3 regions of the Bacillus sp. LQ16 genome follow, and region 1 is predicted to be linked to each of the others. Evidence: riboswitches for the same ligand, from Rfam matches in the RefSeq annotation. Region 1 holds a riboswitch; each other region holds the start of a gene.
The links. Region 1 has a riboswitch for lysine ahead of AC3EMB_RS15020 (amino acid permease). Riboswitches for the same ligand answer to the same signal wherever they lie in the genome.
Positions count from the first base shown of each region.

Region 2: it holds a riboswitch for lysine, as region 1 does, so the genes downstream of both, AC3EMB_RS04610 (amino acid permease) here and AC3EMB_RS15020 (amino acid permease) in region 1, are expected to answer to the same signal.
Region 3: it holds a riboswitch for lysine, as region 1 does, so the genes downstream of both, AC3EMB_RS09220 (aspartate kinase) here and AC3EMB_RS15020 (amino acid permease) in region 1, are expected to answer to the same signal.

Region 1 is NZ_CM173491.1:2,983,167-2,986,383, forward strand. It holds gene AC3EMB_RS15010 (sulfite exporter TauE/SafE family protein) at 1-662, shown strand, start outside; gene AC3EMB_RS15015 (GNAT family N-acetyltransferase) at 699-1,148, opposite strand; lysine riboswitch at 1,533-1,726, shown strand; gene AC3EMB_RS15020 (amino acid permease) at 1,839-3,217, shown strand, end outside.
Region 2 is NZ_CM173491.1:905,324-908,540, forward strand. It holds gene AC3EMB_RS04605 (ABC transporter permease) at 1-466, opposite strand, end outside; gene AC3EMB_RS04610 (amino acid permease) at 527-1,951, opposite strand; lysine riboswitch at 2,098-2,279, opposite strand; partial or broken gene AC3EMB_RS04615 (glutamate racemase) at 2,379-2,627, shown strand; gene AC3EMB_RS04620 (DUF3626 domain-containing protein) at 2,740-3,217, shown strand, end outside.
Region 3 is NZ_CM173491.1:1,803,574-1,806,790, forward strand. It holds gene AC3EMB_RS09215 (VOC family protein) at 1-342, opposite strand, end outside; gene AC3EMB_RS09220 (aspartate kinase) at 571-1,800, opposite strand; lysine riboswitch at 2,003-2,189, opposite strand; gene AC3EMB_RS09225 (DoxX-like family protein) at 2,382-3,217, shown strand, end outside.

The DNA of each region.
Region 1 (3,217 bases):
CAATCGGCGCATTTGTTGGGGCATGTTTTTTAAGTAATTTGCCTGGCGATGTAATCAAACCGTACATTTCCGTATTTTTATTTACTTTAGGGGTTTATATTTTATTACGATTCATCATTCAAAAACAAATTGTCACTTCAAATAAGCGTATGTCTGCAAAACAACTTGTGCCGCTTGGTTTATTCGCTGGATTCGTTGATTCAACTGGTGGCGGTGGTTGGGGGCCGATTACGACGCCTGTTCTTCTAGCAAGAGGAAATGAAGCTAGAAAAGTTATTGGATCTGTAGATACGAGTGAATTTCCTGTTTCACTTGCTGCAACAATTGGCTTCTTCATCTCACTTGGCTGGGAACAAGTAAGCTGGGTTTGGGTATTTGCGTTAATGCTTGGCGGTATTGTCGCAGCTCCAATTGCTGCATGGTTAGTTCGTATCGTTCCAGCACATTTACTTGGGGTATTAGTTGGCGGTCTTATTATCTTTACGAATATACGTACACTGCTTACTACATTTAAAGTGGATCCAACTATTATTTCACTTTCTTACGTTGCAGTTGGTCTTGTCGTTATTATTTCTATTTTCATTGCTGTTCGAAATCATTCCAATCGTCCTAACGCATCAACCGCTGAGTATCCAAATGATCAGAAGCAAATGCTACCATAACTATAAGAAATACCGCCCAATTTAGAGCGGTATTTTTTATTTTTCTATTTTCCAATTAATCATCGTTTCTGTAGCATTTACTCTCTTCATATGTAACTTTTCTAAAACACGAATCGAACTATAATTATCTAGAAGTGTCTCTGCAATTATTGTTTCTACCTCTCCTGTTTTGAAAGCCCAATCGATTAGTTCTCTTACAGCTTCTGTTGCATAGCCCTTATTCCAATATTTCTCAATAAATCCATAGCCAATTTCCACTGTTTGATTCTCGTTTGGTCCACCTTTAAATCCAATATCACCTAAAACGCTATCATCTTCTTTCCGAAGAACATACCACGCCCCCCATGGTAATAAAGCCACATCTTGTTTTACATTCTTTACATGCCCTACAATATGCGGACCGCTATTGTATCCTTGCTCGTTAGCAATTTGAATTCTCTCTTCTGTACACGGCACTATATAGAGCCTTTCTGTTTCTAATTTCATATTGATTTCCCCTTTTCAATTAAACAATACCTCAATTTTACTAAAAATAAAAAGAATATTCATCCTATTCGTTAAATTTATACTTATTCTTTGAAACGAATTTAAGGAATAATCCTCTTTTGATAGTTATGTCGAATTATATTTTTCTGAATTTTCTTTTAATTTAGAGGGTTTTTCAATATTTTTTGCGAAACATTTGTATAACAATTTTTTCTTTGCTTATTGCTACATAATAGTAGGTTCGGGTGGAGTTTTGCAAGCGTTTCCTATACAATAACCGATATTTTTTGACTTTTCCTAACAAAATATCTTGCAATATATTCAGAAAGTCATTACAATTGCCATATATTAAAAATCTTAGCAATATATAAATCCTCATCAATCCGATGAGGTAGAGGTTGCGACTTTTAATAGTAAAACGGACGAGACACAGAGAATGTCAGCTGACTCCGTTTGAAAGGAAAAGTTGCCGAAGTTTATATTTCTTCTCTGGAAATATGAGCTGGGGCTGTCTCCGAAAGGAACAGAACTGTCACGTTTACAAAATTACCGTGTAAACGTGGGGTGCTATCTTAACGGAAGGGTATGATGGGGTGGTTATTTGTGAAACGTTCCGCCAAATTCCTTTGGCGGTTTTTTGTATTTTTCTCCCCCGCTCCTTCCTAACCTACAAGAAAAGGAGTGTTGAACATGAATAGCGCAACAAATCAATCTACCTCTAAAACGCAAACTACACAAGGACAAGGTGAATTAAAACGCGGATTAAAATCTCGTCACCTTACGATGATTTCTCTCGGTGGTACAATTGGTACCGGACTATTTCTTGCCAGCGGTGGTGTCATCCATACAGCTGGACCTGGTGGCGCATTAATTGCATACGCCGCAATTGGAATTATGGTTTATTTTTTAATGACAAGCTTAGCTGAACTTGCAGCTTACATGCCTGTTACTGGATCTTTTAGCACGTATGCAACAAAATTTGTTGATCCATCACTTGGCTTTGCACTTGGATGGAACTATTGGTATAACTGGGCAATTACGATTGCTGCTGAACTTGCAGCCGTAACATTAATTATGAAATTTTGGTTCCCAGATACCCCTTCTCTTATTTGGAGCGGATTATGTTTAGCTATTATTTTCCTTTTAAACTATTTATCTGTTAAAGGGTTTGGTGAATCTGAATATTGGTTCGCACTTATTAAAGTAGTTACGATTATTATCTTTTTAATTGTTGGTTTCATGATGATTTTTGGAATTATGGGCGGTGAAACGGTTGGATTTAAAAACTTCACTGTTGCAGATGCACCATTTAACGGCGGTATCATGGCAATTATCGGTGTGTTTATGGCAGCTGGTTTCTCATTCCAAGGTACTGAACTATTAGGAGTAGCTGCTGGTGAAACGTCTGATCCAGAACGTAATATCCCAAAAGCAATTCGTTCAATCTTTTGGCGTATTCTTTTATTCTATATCCTTGCGATTCTCGTTATCGGTTTATTAATTCCTTATACAACTGAAAGCCTTGCTGCAAGTGATGTTACAGTAAGTCCGTTTACACTTATTTTTGAAAAAGCGGGCGTTGCCTTTGCTGCTTCTGTTATGAACGCTGTTATTTTAACTGCTGTACTATCTGCTGGTAACTCTGGTATGTATGCATCAACTCGTATGCTTTGGGATTTAGCACGCCAAGGAAAAGCACCAAAGTTTCTTGGTAAATTAGATAGCCGCGGTGTACCTGTTAACGCGTTAATCGTAACGTCAATTGTTGGTAGTATTGCTTTCATTGCTTCTTTATTCGGTGATGGTGTTGTATACATTTGGTTATTAAACGCATCCGGAATGTCTGGTTTTATCGCATGGGTTGGAATTGCAATTAGTCATTACCGTTTCCGTAAAGCATATATCGCACAAGGAAAAGATTTAAATGACTTACCATATAGAGCAAAATGGTTCCCATTCGGTCCAATCTTCGCATTTACACTTTGTATCATCGTAATTTTAGGACAAAACTACGGCGCATTTATGGGTGAAGCAATTGATTGGAACGGTGTACTCGTTTCTTACATCGG
Region 2 (3,217 bases), 2.1 Mb from region 1:
GCCACATCCAATGTATGTACATGTTCCAAGCTTTCGTAATCATTAACACGATAAAGATTGTACACAAAAAAGGTACAGTTAATTGCAATGATTGCAGTGCAAGTGGTACGAGAATAAGGAACGTAAATAATAATGGAAAAAGCTGAATGATGTAATTGTATAGAAGAGATTTTTTGAAATAGGATGTTAGTTTCTCTTCTAATGCAAGCAAATAGACAGCATCAGGTTTTTGAATAAATGTACGGATAGGGCATCTCGTTATAATGAATGTAAGTACAATCGTTATAATTATTAAAGATATTCCTTTAGAAGGAGATGCTTTTAGAAACTGAGCATAATAATATGCACCAACGCATGAAATAAAGATAAAGCTATATAGTAAACCGTTAATCATACGTGCAAAGTATGTAATGATATTTTGAATATGTTGTTGGAAGCGACTGCTCCATAGCGATTCGATTGACATGTTTTTCACCTCTTTGTTCTATTATATATGTTTTACAAAAGAAAAAACGAGCAAATTGCGTTATGCAACTTGCCCGTTTTTCTTTTCGTTATTTTTTTTCTGATCACGATTCATTAATGGATAGAAAGCAAATCCAATTACGAATAAACCAATTCCGAGAAGGAACGTTTTTATATCGGATGCGCCGGTTTTAATAACCCATAGTGCGTAGCAAAGTGCGATAACTGCGACTATGCCATCTGTAATTCTTGCCCGCATTTCATTTTTATATGTTTCACCAGTTGCGACTAGTTTTAACTGGAAGATTGGTGAAACGAGATATGGAATGAGGTAGGCCAGTGTCGATACGGTAATAACGAATGTATAAGCTTCCGCAATGGTTCCTGATAATGTTGAGAATAGGAATACTTGCGACATAATGTTTGTTAATCGTAATGAGTAAATTGGACTTCCTTTTTTATTTGTTTTCGTGAAGAAGGAAGGGAAGAAACCTTCTTTTGCTGCTTGATAAGGTACTTCTGAGCTTAATAAAATCCAGCCTAAGATAGAACCGAACAGGGAAGTAAGAGCAAGTAATGCCATCAGTTTCCCGCCGCCATGACCCATTGCAGCGTTTAATGCATCTGCTAATGGACGTTCAGAAGCTTGTAATTTATCAACGTGAAGTACACCCATTGTTAAAATTGTAATTCCTAAGTAAATTGCAACTGTAATAAGTAATCCCGCAACTGTTGCACGTTTTACCGTTTTTGGAGAAACAGCACGGTTTGATAAAAGAACGGCTGATTCAATTCCGATAAACGCCCAAAGCGTTGTAAGAGCAGCTAAATTTACTTGTGAAAGAAGACCGTGTGATGCACCTGATTTATCAATCATCGGTGTGTACCATTGTCCAAATTTAGAAGCTTCGAATGCAAATAACGTAACGACGATGAATAAAAGGAATCCAGTTACTTTCGTTGTTGTTGCTAAGAAGTTTAGTTTTCCAGCTCCGCTTACACCATTTGTTAATATAATATGAGTTCCCCAAAGTAAGATGGAACAAATCGTAAATGTAATTAGTTTTCCGACTTCTATGTTAAAAGAACCGATTGAAAATAGTAGTCGCGTATCTTTCATAATTGGGAAGAAGAGTGATAAATATCCCGCAAATGATGTAATGATGGCAACGTTACTTGCCCAGTTTGCAACCCAATATCCCCATACCATACTGAAACCTGCCATTTTTTTCTTTTTTGGTGTTGAGAATAAAGCATATGCATGACTTTGTGGTCCTGTCGTTAAATCAGGACGACGAATTGCTAAATTACCGAAAACAAGAGCTAGCATTAAAACACCAAACCCTGTTGTTAACCAAGCTAAAGTGACACCGAGTGGGCTTGCTGTTTGTGCCAACGTACTTGGCACCATGAAAATACCAGCGCCAACCATGTTACCGACAACGAAAGCTGTTAGTACCCAAAAGCCCCATTTTTTTTGTTGCATAGAAAATACCTCCAAAGTTAGTATAACCAAGTCAAGCGAGGAGATATGTATGTCTTCTTAGTAGAGAAGAGAAGTCCCAAACAAAACAAAAAAAGCACGTAATCTGCCGCTACATGCTTTCTATCTTATAAGAAACCCACGACATACCTCTCGATAGCTCTCCACAAACGAAACGTTTGTGACAGTTCTGCACTTATTAAATGCAGACCCAGCAAGCGTGCATGGTGGACACGACTTACTTCGGCAACCATTCCTTTCTCATTCCTTCATCAATGCCACTACATCTCCTGAAATGATACTCTTAATGATTGCAACCTCTACCTCACCGAGATACGAATGAGGATTTAAATATTAAATTAACGTCTTTAAGAGTAACAAATGTATTTTTATACGTCAATGGATATAGTAATAATCAGATTATAGAGAAGAGTTTGTGATTAAAAGTAAGTTAAGAGAAGATGTAACGATTATTAGTTCTGCAGAAGAAACAGTGATAGAGTTAAGTACCATTTTACAGCACAAAGGAATTTTGTCTGACAATCTGAATCCGAAGCATCGTTTTTTTACAACGGGATCTGTTTTATCATTTGAACATATTGCTGAGCGATGGCTAGGATATCACATTTCTGTAGAATGTGTGGATTTACCCGTAAAGAATGCTCGTATCTGTAATTAGACTGTATTAAAGTACTTTTTGTTCAATAAATTAGGTTAGTTGCATAAGAAGGAAAAAATGCACTTTTAATTGAAAGGGTTAAGGTCATTTCAATTAAAGGGGAGATTGGATTATGGAATTATCAAGATCTCAATTATTTGCTTTAGAGTATATTTCAAAATATGCAGAGAACGAAAAACGTGGGGCTAAAGCAACAATTAATCATATACTTAACATGTGTAATATTACAGATGAAATATTTGAAGAAGCTGTCGCTAATTTAAAATCTCATGCAAGGATTGCTTTACACTTTCATCCAGACAGACTTGATTCGAGTATGAAAAGTGTTGCTGAAGCATTGTTTGAGCAAGGAGTATATAAAAGTCAATTTGAAACATTACTATCTAATGGAAGCGTATCTGCTTACCCTGGTGGTGAACGTGACCTTTGGGAAAAGAGAATATTTGGAGGGGCATATCAATTAGAAGGCGTAACGAATGATCAACGTCCAAAATACGGAGCGCTAAATTTAATGTTACATCCAGATGGGCCGGCTCCGCGTTTTGGATCCTGTTATTTTCTCTTATCTCCAAAAGTTTCTTCGCGCTCTA
Region 3 (3,217 bases), 1.2 Mb from region 1:
ACCATGCTTAGTGAGTCTCGATACCATTTCGTCAATATCTTGAACGGTGAACATGACGCGTAGATAACCGAGGGCGTTTACAGGAGCTTTTCGGTGATCTGCTATAGTAGGAGGGGTGAGAAATCGCGAAAGTTCAATTCGGTTGTGGCCATCTGGAGTGACCATCATAGCGATCTCTACGCACTGAGAACCGAGTCCAGTTACGCGACCAGCCCATTCACCTTCGACATTGGCTCGACCTTCGAGATTCAAGCCAATCTCCTCAAAGAAAGAGATTGCGTTATCAAGAGATTCTACAACGATGCTGACATTGTCCATTCGTAGTAATTTGTTTTTTGCCATAGTCTTATCTCCTTATGTATAAAAGTTCATTATTTAATCATCCTCATAATTATACTACTAAGTAGTTACAAATTCCTTTCAGTCAAAAACACCTTGTCACAGTATAGGAAAAATTGACAAGGTGTTTTTTTATATGTCATATAGCATCTTGTTAACGAACAGCTTTTATTTAATAGGAAGGAAGTAGATTAATATGATTTTTTTATAAGTGTTACTGAGCATATCAAATTAGCTCATTTGCACTAAAGGCTCAATTTTCGCCATAAATGATTGATGCAGTGCCTCAACACCTGTTACTAAATGAAGGCGGTCAATAACGACAGACACTTTAATTTCTGATGTACTTACCATTTTAATATGAATATCTTCTTCTTTTAAAGTAGTAAACATATTTGCAGCGACACCAGGGTTAGATACCATGCCAGATCCTACGATTGATACTTTTGCTAAATGATTTTCATATTCTACTGCTTCATAGTGAAGTGCCTCTTGATTTTGTTCCAATACTTCTAATGTTTCTCTTAAATCATTAGAATGGATGGAGAAGGAGAGATGAACAGTTCCTTCATTTGTAATACTTTGAATGATGATATCTACATTAATATGTGCCGCTGCTAATGTAGAGAAAACAGTTGAAAGTGAACCTTGTTCTAATCCTTTCACTGTGATGCGTGTAATATTATCTTCAAATGCAATACCTTTAACGATTGATTGTTGTTCCATGTTACATTCTCCTTTTACAATTGTTCCGTTTTCTTGTTCCATACTTGAGCGAACTTCTAAAATGACATTATGATTTTTAGCAAACTCAACAGCACGCGGGTGTAATACACCAGCACCGAGGTTTGCAAGTTCTAACATTTCGTCATAAGAAATTTCATCTAATTTATAAGCATCTTTTACAACTCGTGGATCCGTCGTATATACGCCGGTCACATCTGTGTAAATATCACATTTTTTTGCGTTTAGTGCAGCAGCTAATGCGACAGCAGTTGTATCAGAACCGCCTCGTCCAAGCGTTGTAATTTCAAAATCTTCACTGACTCCTTGGAAACCAGCTACAATAACAATCGTGCCTTTAGTAAGATAAGACTGAATTCGATCTGTATTAATTTCAGTAATCCGTGCACTACTATGTACAGATTCTGTCGTAATACCAGCTTGCCATCCTGTTAATGAAATCGCACGATAGCCTTTTGCTTGTAGTGCCATCGTTAATAATGAAATAGTTACTTGCTCTCCTGTCGATAGAAGCATATCCATTTCGCGTTTACTTGGATTTTCTGTAATTGCGTTAGCGAGTGCGACAAGTTCATCCGTGCTTTTTCCCATTGCTGAAACGACAGAGACAACGCTATGACCTCGTTCATATTCTTCAATAATTAAATTTGCTACATGTTGAATGCGCTCGACGCTACCGACAGAAGTGCCACCAAATTTTTGAACAATTGTTTCCATTACAAATTCCTTCTTTCGTCTATTTTTAAGAATAGATTAGGAAATATATAAATCCCAATACTCCTGTAGTTACCATAAAGACAAACAAAAAACACCATCTCAAATAAGTGAGGATGGTGCTGTTACAGGAAAAGGGAAACAGAAAACGGAGCTAATAAAAAAACCGCCAAAAAAGGAATATCATAAAAAATGATATCTCTTTTTTGTAGATAGCTCTTCATACGTACACGTCTGTACATATGACAGTTCTGTTTCTATTCGAAAACAGCCCCAATTGATAAATGCAGAGAAACTTATCAATTTCGGCAATACTTCCTTTCATCTAAGTTCATAGACATCTCTGTGTCTCCATTAGAATACTCATAAGTATCGCAACCTCTATCTCACGTTTTAGGCGAGAGTGTTTGATTTATGAAGTTGTTGGTAACATTTGTTTTATAATAATTTAAATTTTTCGGGGAATCAAGTGTTTTATATATATTTTAAAAATTCTTTCTTTTTTCTGAGGAAGTTTGTGAAAAATGTAGCAAAATAAATTCATTGCATGTACATTAAACTTATAGTGCATAGGAGGTGGGAGAATGAAAAGGAAACAGCCTATTTATGTTGCGACAAAAATGAACACGACAATGGGAAAATTATGGGAATATACGCAAGAACCAGATATACATACAGAGTGGGATGCTCGCTTTACTGAAATTTCGTATTTAGAGAAAAAAGAAGGAGAACCACAGAAGTTTTTGTATAAAACAAAGATTGGATTTGGGCTTGAAATAGCTGGAGAAGGGGAATCAATAGGTGAAATAAGAAAAGAAACTGGTGAAAGAATTTCTTCTTTAAAATTTTGGACGGATAATACATTATCTCTTATTCAAATAGGACGTGGTTATTGGAAGTATACGCCGAATAAAGAATACATCCATTTTGAGACACAATATGATTATGATACAAGATTTGGTCGTATAGGAAATGTGATAGATTCCTATATTTTTCGTCCGTTATTAGGTTGGGCGACTGCTTGGAGTTTTGATGCCTTAAAATTATGGTTAGAAAAGGGGCTTCATCCTAGGTTACTAATTAGAAGAACAATGACGTATTGGCTCGTATGTTTTTTATTTGCTTTTGTATGGATATATCAAGGGATAGTGCCAAAACTACTTTTTACTCATTTAGAAGAAGTAAAGATGCTTTCTGTATTAATCGGTTCAAATGAAAATAGTGTATATATACTTAAAATAATTGGGGTGTTAGAAATAATTTTCGGTGTTGTATGGCTGTTGCCAATAACAAAACGAAAATTATTTATACTGCATATTATTGTATTACTAGTTTTAACATTAGCGGCAGGATTTACGAATATTGCAAGCTTTACAGGGCCGTTTAATCCGATTACATTAAATGTTCTTCTAATGGGGTT